DNA from 3 places in the Bacillus sp. GW823-FHT06A11 genome. Region 3 is predicted to be linked to each of the others. Evidence: riboswitches for the same ligand, from Rfam matches in the RefSeq annotation. Region 3 holds a riboswitch; each other region holds the start of a gene.
What was found. Region 3 has a riboswitch for S-adenosylmethionine ahead of AC1Q8L_RS05130 (YezD family protein). Riboswitches for the same ligand answer to the same signal wherever they lie in the genome.

Region 1 (2,270 bases), on a different contig from region 3:
GTCAAATCCGCAATGATATACTTCAACTTCAAACCCTTTTTCTTCAGCTGCCTTAGCTAACTTTTTGAGCATCGTTGATTTTCCAGAGCCTGGGCGCCCTTTTATAAAATAACGATGTGGTAACCCTTCTGTTAAATTAGGAACAAAATCAACTGCTCCTTTCGGTGTAGCAGCTCCTAAAAAACGATGTTTTACAAGCGATTGTCTCCCGCTTTTATCTGCAAATAATTTCTGGATTAGCTGATTGGTTAGTTCATTTGCTTTATTAAAATCTATATTATCAATATATATCTTCTCCCACTCATCATGTATAACCAATGCCTCTTTAAAACGTACGTAAGCAGACTGAAAAGCTTTGCTTGCTTCTGAAACAAATCTTTCAATTTCTAACTTCTGCTTTCTTAGTTTATCTGAGTCCCAAGCAATTCCTAAATTTATATACTCTTCAACAACTCCTGGCATTTTTGGCTCAATAACATGCGGCGATGTCCCATCAACAATTCCTACTTTTAATTTTGGGATAATTACACCATCAACCGATTTATTATCAGAAGAACAATGTAAAAATTCAATATCATATCCTTTTTCAATCCATTCACGACCTATTGCCTTTATTAAAGAAGATTTTCCCGTTCCTGGGCCACCCTTTAAGATAAATAATCTGTCTAATCCTTTTAAATTCTCTTCGTATAAATTGTGAAATCCCCTAGCTGTATTACCACCAGCATAATAATTTAATACATTTCCTGTCACTGCACTCACTCCTTCGCAGCATTCTATTTACATAAGCTACAATATGCGAGCAGCTTTATTTGGGTGAATACCTATTTTGTATTGCACGAAAAAAGGAAATGAATTACAATTTAACTATCGGAAAATTCCGATTTTAAAAACTGAATACTTCTTTATCAAGAGAGGCAGAGGGACCGGCCCTTTGAAGCCCAGCAACCTCAGTTTATACAAACTGAATAGGTGCTAATTCCTGCAAAATGCATTGCATTTTGGAAGATAAAACTCAACTAGCATGTAAAGCTCATCTTTCTTGATACTGAAGGATGAGCTTTTTATTATTTGAAAAACATATATTGGAGGTATGTAAAATGAAAGTAATTGATCTATCGCAAACATTTGAAAATAATATGTCTCAATTTCCTGGAACACCTAAAATACAACTAGAAGCTGTTACAAGTGTTGAAGAATCAGGCTATCAAGTTACAGATTTTCATTCTGTCGTTCATGTTGGCACGCATTGTGATGCTCCTGCGCATTTTATTTCAGGCGCAACGACCATCGATCAATTACCGCTGGATCAATTTGTAGGTGAAGCTGTTCTTATAGATGTAACACATATTCAAGAGCGAAAATTACCTAAGGCAGTATTGCATAATACTGACATAAAAGAAGGTGATATTGTTATTTTTCATTCTAATCTATCCACAAAATGGAATACAGAGGCTTATGAGAAGGAAGCATTTTATCTTTCTGAAGAATTAGCTAAAGAACTAGTGCGATTAAAAGTAAAATCTATCGGTTTAGATTTCATTTCTCCTGATGAAGTCACAACAGAAACATCACCGATTCATCACATATTACTAGGGAATAATATTTACTTAATTGAAAACTTAACAAATCTAGATGCTATCGAAACAAAACGTTTCTTTTTCTCAGCAGCACCTTTAAAAATTAAAAATAGTGACGGTGCTTTCGCAAGAGCATTTGCTGTTATTTTTTAAACACAGCCTATAAAAAAAGCAAAGGCCACTATTGGTCTTTGCTTCTATATTTTCTATTTAAATTAAGAAAGAATTGTTCCACACGAGGACGCACCCAAGCTAAACAATCTATCTCTTTCTTCTTTGTGCAAGCTATCTCTTCTCCATCTACCATTTCAACAAGTTCTAGTTCTAACAGTTGCCTCGTGAATGCTAACATATTCACTTCTTCGGATGGATACTCTTCTTTTAATTTCTCCTCAATTTCTCCCAATAAAAAACCGTCACGCATCATTGCCAATGCATCAATCCAAAGTGGCGGCATTTCATATTTTTCTCCTGTAATTGTATCTTTTACAATATAATTCTTTTGCTCTTTTCGAAATTGAATCGTGTGTAAACATACAGTCGAATTTAATGTTAATTCCATCATACCACCTCTTTCATAATATCTGCATAGAAAAAAGGATGCGCGTGCACCCCTTCTTATCTTTTCATAACACTACTGAACCGTTACATGAGCAATCAATCTCATGTCGATATTTTCCTCCATTATAA
Region 2 (2,270 bases), on a different contig from region 3:
TTTTTAGCTTGATGGGCATGTGGTGGTACCCCACATCCATCAACTTAAGGATTTAGACTATTCTTGAAGTTAAAAGCACGTTACTATTCACTTATGTTAATGAGAAAAGGTGACGTGCTTTTTATAAATATTTATCAAAAACAAAAGTTGTCTTTATTTGCTAAAGATTTATATCGATATATGTTTCCCACTACACTTAATCAATTAGCTATAGAAAGCAGGCGGAATGAAATGAAAACGCAAGTGCCATGGGCATCATTTTTTATATTTGTGTGTATGGTTAAATCAACAAACCGCTACTACCTCTATTACTCAACTTTGTAGTCAATTAGAAACTTCAACAGGAGTTTTATTAAGTCCCTCAGGGCTAAGCCCTGCCGCTGCATGAAGCCCACTCATAATCGAACCAAGGAATCACTTGCCGCCCGTTGACTAATCCAAATGCAAATAGCAGCTAATTCTGATCCAGAAAACTTAAGTCTTCGCCTTATAAATCCTATTTCTCTTGCAAGTTCTTCTAAGAATACAGGTGTAACATATCGTTGTAATTATTCTGCAAATGGTAATAATTCATCTTGAATCGAGAGATTCATAAGAAAACCTCATCCTTTCTAATTTAGCTTGTTTAGAAAAGATAACGTTTTTTTGATATTTGAGGGTATTAAAATACCTGAGTTGATGGTTATGTATGGTGACCCCATAGCCAAAGAAGTAAGAAGATATTTAGAAGTGCATTAAATTTTGAGGAAGTGCTTGTGAACCGTATCATAAATAAATCAGGTTGTGTATGTTCGATTTTTAAATAATACCCGAGAAGGAGTGGGTTGCAGTTATAGTAATACTCTATTTTTTGTATTTCTATAATAGATATTTTTAAAAAAAACAGAATTATCTTGACAGTTATTAAATGGATTGAAAAGGTTATAAAAAAATATTTCTTATCCAGAGAGGTGGAGGGACTGGCCTTATGAAACCTCAGCAACAGGTCTGCTTAAGTAGACACTGTGCTAATTCCAGCGGGTGATAATCCTGATAGATGAGAGCTTCCGTTTTTATTTGTCAGTAACGCCCTCTTTTTTAGAGTGCGTTTTTGTTTTTTCTGGATAGTAACTAAAGGAGAGTAGAAATGGAGAACAAAAATGGGAGAGAATTTCAAAGGAAAATGCAAGCACGTCATTTAGTCATGCTATCACTTGGTGGGGTGATTGGAACTGGCTTATTCTTAAGCTCGGGTTACACTATTCAACAAGCTGGCCCGTTTGGAACAATTCTATCCTATCTGATTGGTGCGCTAGTAGTTTATCTAGTTATGCTATGTTTAGGCGAGCTTTCCGTACATATGCCTGAAACGGGCGCATTTCATAGTTATGCAGTTAAATACATTGGACCTGGTACAGGGTATACAGTAGCCTGGTTGTATTGGTTAACTTGGACTGTTGCTTTAGGGTCTGAATTTACAGCCGCAGGATTACTTATGAAGCGATGGTTTCCATCGGTTAATATTTGGGTATGGAGTGCTCTTTTTGCCATTTTGATCTTTGTATTAAATGTCCTGACTGTTAAATTTTTCGCCGAATCCGAATTTTGGTTTTCATCGATAAAGGTTATAGCTATTGTGATTTTTATTGTTTTAGGAGTAGCGGCAATGCTAGGGTTTCTTCCAATGACTCATTCAAAAGCAGCACCATTCTTTTCTAATTTTACAAGTGGAGGTTTATTTCCTCATGGTGCTACGGCCATTATGATGACCATGCTTGCGGTTAATTTTGCTTTTTCGGGAACAGAATTAATAGGCATTGCAGCTGGAGAAACAGCGAACCCAGAAAAAATGATACCGAAGGCCATTCGAACTACTCTGTGGAGATTGATCATCTTTTTTGTAGGAACGATTGTTGTTTTATCTGCGTTATTGCCTATTTCCGATGCAGGGGTATTAGAGAGCCCTTTTGTTGCAGTTCTAGAACGAATTGGGGTGCCATATTCAGCTGACATAATGAATTTCGTTATCTTAACAGCCATTTTATCTGCGGCAAACTCAGGCCTTTATGCCTCTTCTAGAATGCTTTGGTCGCTTGCTAATAAGAATACGATATCCCCGATTTTTGGGAAAATGACGAAGCAAGGTGTTCCAATCAACGCCGTCATTTTCAGTATGATGGGTGGAGCTTTGGCTTTGCTCTCAAGTATTGTGGCACCAGATACTGTCTATATCGTACTTGTTTCCATTTCCGGTCTAGCAGTAGTTATAGTTTGGATGAGTATTAGCGCTT
Region 3 (2,270 bases):
TTGTTGACAAGCTTTACTTCCTCTCCGGTCTTCAGGCTTTCTGCGACTTCTTCTGTTACCGGTAATGTAATTGGTATACTCCACACACTACCATTTGCTAAACGAAGCGTCTCTACGACTGAATCATAATCTTCCTTCCCCAAAAAACCAGTAAGCGGGCTATATCCACCCGTCGCCAATAGTTCTAAATCACTTAAAGCAATGTTGTCTAATTTAATTTCTTTTTCAATTTGTGATACATCATATGTCTCATCTATACGGTTTACTAATTCGTTTACTGTGCTCATTTTCTATATCCCCTCTTAGCTTTATTTCAAGATTCATCTTATTGATAATGAAGACCACATTCGGTTTTCACTTTCCCAGCCCATCTACCATCTCTTGAATCGCCACCATCCCCTACAGGTAAAGTACATTTCTCACACCCAATACTTGGATAGCCAACATCATGCAACGGGTTATACGGCAAGCTATGTTTGTATACATATCGCCAAACTTCTTTCCACGTCCAATGAATGAGTGGACAAACTTTAATAGATTGAAAACGATGATCTTGATTTATAAACTTTGTATGCTTACGTGTTTCTGATTGTTCCCTTCTTAAGCCCGATATCCATGCTTTTTCCACGACTAATGATTTTTCTAAAGGTAAAATTTTTCTAATCTTACAACAAAGATTCGGATTGCTCTCCCACAGTTTTTCACCATGCAACTTCGCCTGTTCATCAAGTGTAAGTTCTGGCTGCTTTTCTATAATATTCAATGAAGGAAATCGTTCCCTCACTCTTTGAATTAATTCATATGTTTCTTGAAAATGAACATTTGTATCCAAAAATACAACTTTAGCAGATGGATTTACTTGGTTTATAAGGTGCAGCAATACCATACCTTCCACCCCAAAGCTACATGCGTAGACGATTTCATCTTTATACTCTTCATAAGCCCAATTTAATACTGATAACGCGCCTTTTGTTTCATCTTCTTCCGAAAACGAAACAACATTTTCTTCCCACGTTTCATACGTCAACATGTTTTTTCCCCCTGTAAAAGCAAAAAGACGGTTTTAACCTAATGAAAATAGGTTAAAACCGCCTCTAGTTTTTCTAGTCAGCGCTTTTCACTTTAAACGTACTTTTTCACTTTTCTCTAACTGAATTACTTTTCCATCTTGCACAACAATTGTAATTGAGCCATATTTCATATCAGCAAGCATCGCTTCAATCTTCTCGGATACTTCATCAAAATGTTCCCGTACACCCACGCGAACAGCCCCCCTTTTTATTCATAAAAAAAATCTTTCCCATTTCGAAAAGACTGTTCGGTAATATATTTTACCTTATCTTTCAAAATGGATTCCATTTTGCTGGATTTAGCACCTTGCTTTCTATAAGCAGGTTGCCGAGCTTCTTCGGGCCAGTTCCCTCCGCTTCTCTTGATAAGCTTTGTATTTGTATTTTATCACAATTCTGTTTTTTTTCAATCCTAGTTTTCCGATATATTTTAATTATTTTATTTTACAAAAAAGGAATTGCCCATCCGAACAACTCCTTTTTCTATTTAAACAAGCTCTTTAATACGTATGCGATCGTTCCCAATAATATTTTCATATGTTTCGCGTTCCACAACTACTTGCGATGTTCCGCCTTTTGCAAAGACAACGGCTGGTCTTCGAATCCGATTGTAATTATTCGCCATCGAGTACCCGTAGGCTCCTGTACAGGAAACTGCTAGTAAATCAGCAGAAGCGACTTTCGGTAAATGAATATCCCAAATCAACATATCTCCGCTCTCACAACATTTCCCCGCAATCGAAACGAGTTCTTCATTCTCATCATTCCCTCGATTCGCTAACATTGCTTCATAACGCGCACTATATAAAGCAGGTCTTAAATTATCTGTCATTCCACCATCGACTGATACATATTTCCGAATACCAGGAATATCTTTCACAGACCCAACTGTATAAATTGTTGTCCCAGCATCACCTACAATGCTACGGCCTGGTTCAATCCATATTTCTGGCAATGGATATTCACATACAGTAAATTGTTCTCTCACTGCACTTGTTACAGCTCGCACATATGTCTCAAGAGTTAACGGTGTATCCGACTCTGTGTAGCGTATTCCAAATCCCCCACCTACATTTAACACTTTTACTACATAGTTTGTTTGCTCTCTCACTTCTTCTAAAAATTGGCGAAGAACTTCAATCGCTCGAACAAAGCCAGCTGTTTCAAATATTTGCGATCCGATATGTGAATGAATCCCTA

Region 1: it holds a riboswitch for S-adenosylmethionine, as region 3 does, so the genes downstream of both, AC1Q8L_RS25230 (cyclase family protein) here and AC1Q8L_RS05130 (YezD family protein) in region 3, are expected to answer to the same signal.
Region 2: it holds a riboswitch for S-adenosylmethionine, as region 3 does, so the genes downstream of both, mmuP (S-methylmethionine permease) here and AC1Q8L_RS05130 (YezD family protein) in region 3, are expected to answer to the same signal.

The regions. Positions count from the first base shown of each region.
Region 1 covers NZ_JBXAHS010000007.1:79,098-81,367, reverse strand. Annotated here, with positions in the region: gene AC1Q8L_RS25235 (PRK06851 family protein) at 1-753, opposite strand, end outside; SAM riboswitch class I at 903-1,015, shown strand; gene AC1Q8L_RS25230 (cyclase family protein) at 1,101-1,733, shown strand; gene AC1Q8L_RS25225 (hypothetical protein) at 1,762-2,142, opposite strand.
Region 2 covers NZ_JBXAHS010000012.1:61,448-63,717, forward strand. Annotated here, with positions in the region: partial or broken gene AC1Q8L_RS28880 (IS4 family transposase) at 124-373, shown strand; partial or broken gene AC1Q8L_RS28885 (IS4 family transposase) at 349-593, opposite strand; SAM riboswitch class I at 936-1,043, shown strand; gene mmuP (S-methylmethionine permease) at 1,127-2,270, shown strand, end outside.
Region 3 covers NZ_JBXAHS010000001.1:1,038,412-1,040,681, forward strand. Annotated here, with positions in the region: gene sat (sulfate adenylyltransferase) at 1-287, opposite strand, end outside; gene AC1Q8L_RS05125 (phosphoadenylyl-sulfate reductase) at 326-1,030, opposite strand; gene AC1Q8L_RS05130 (YezD family protein) at 1,118-1,261, opposite strand; SAM riboswitch class I at 1,334-1,442, opposite strand; gene lysA (diaminopimelate decarboxylase) at 1,558-2,270, opposite strand, start outside.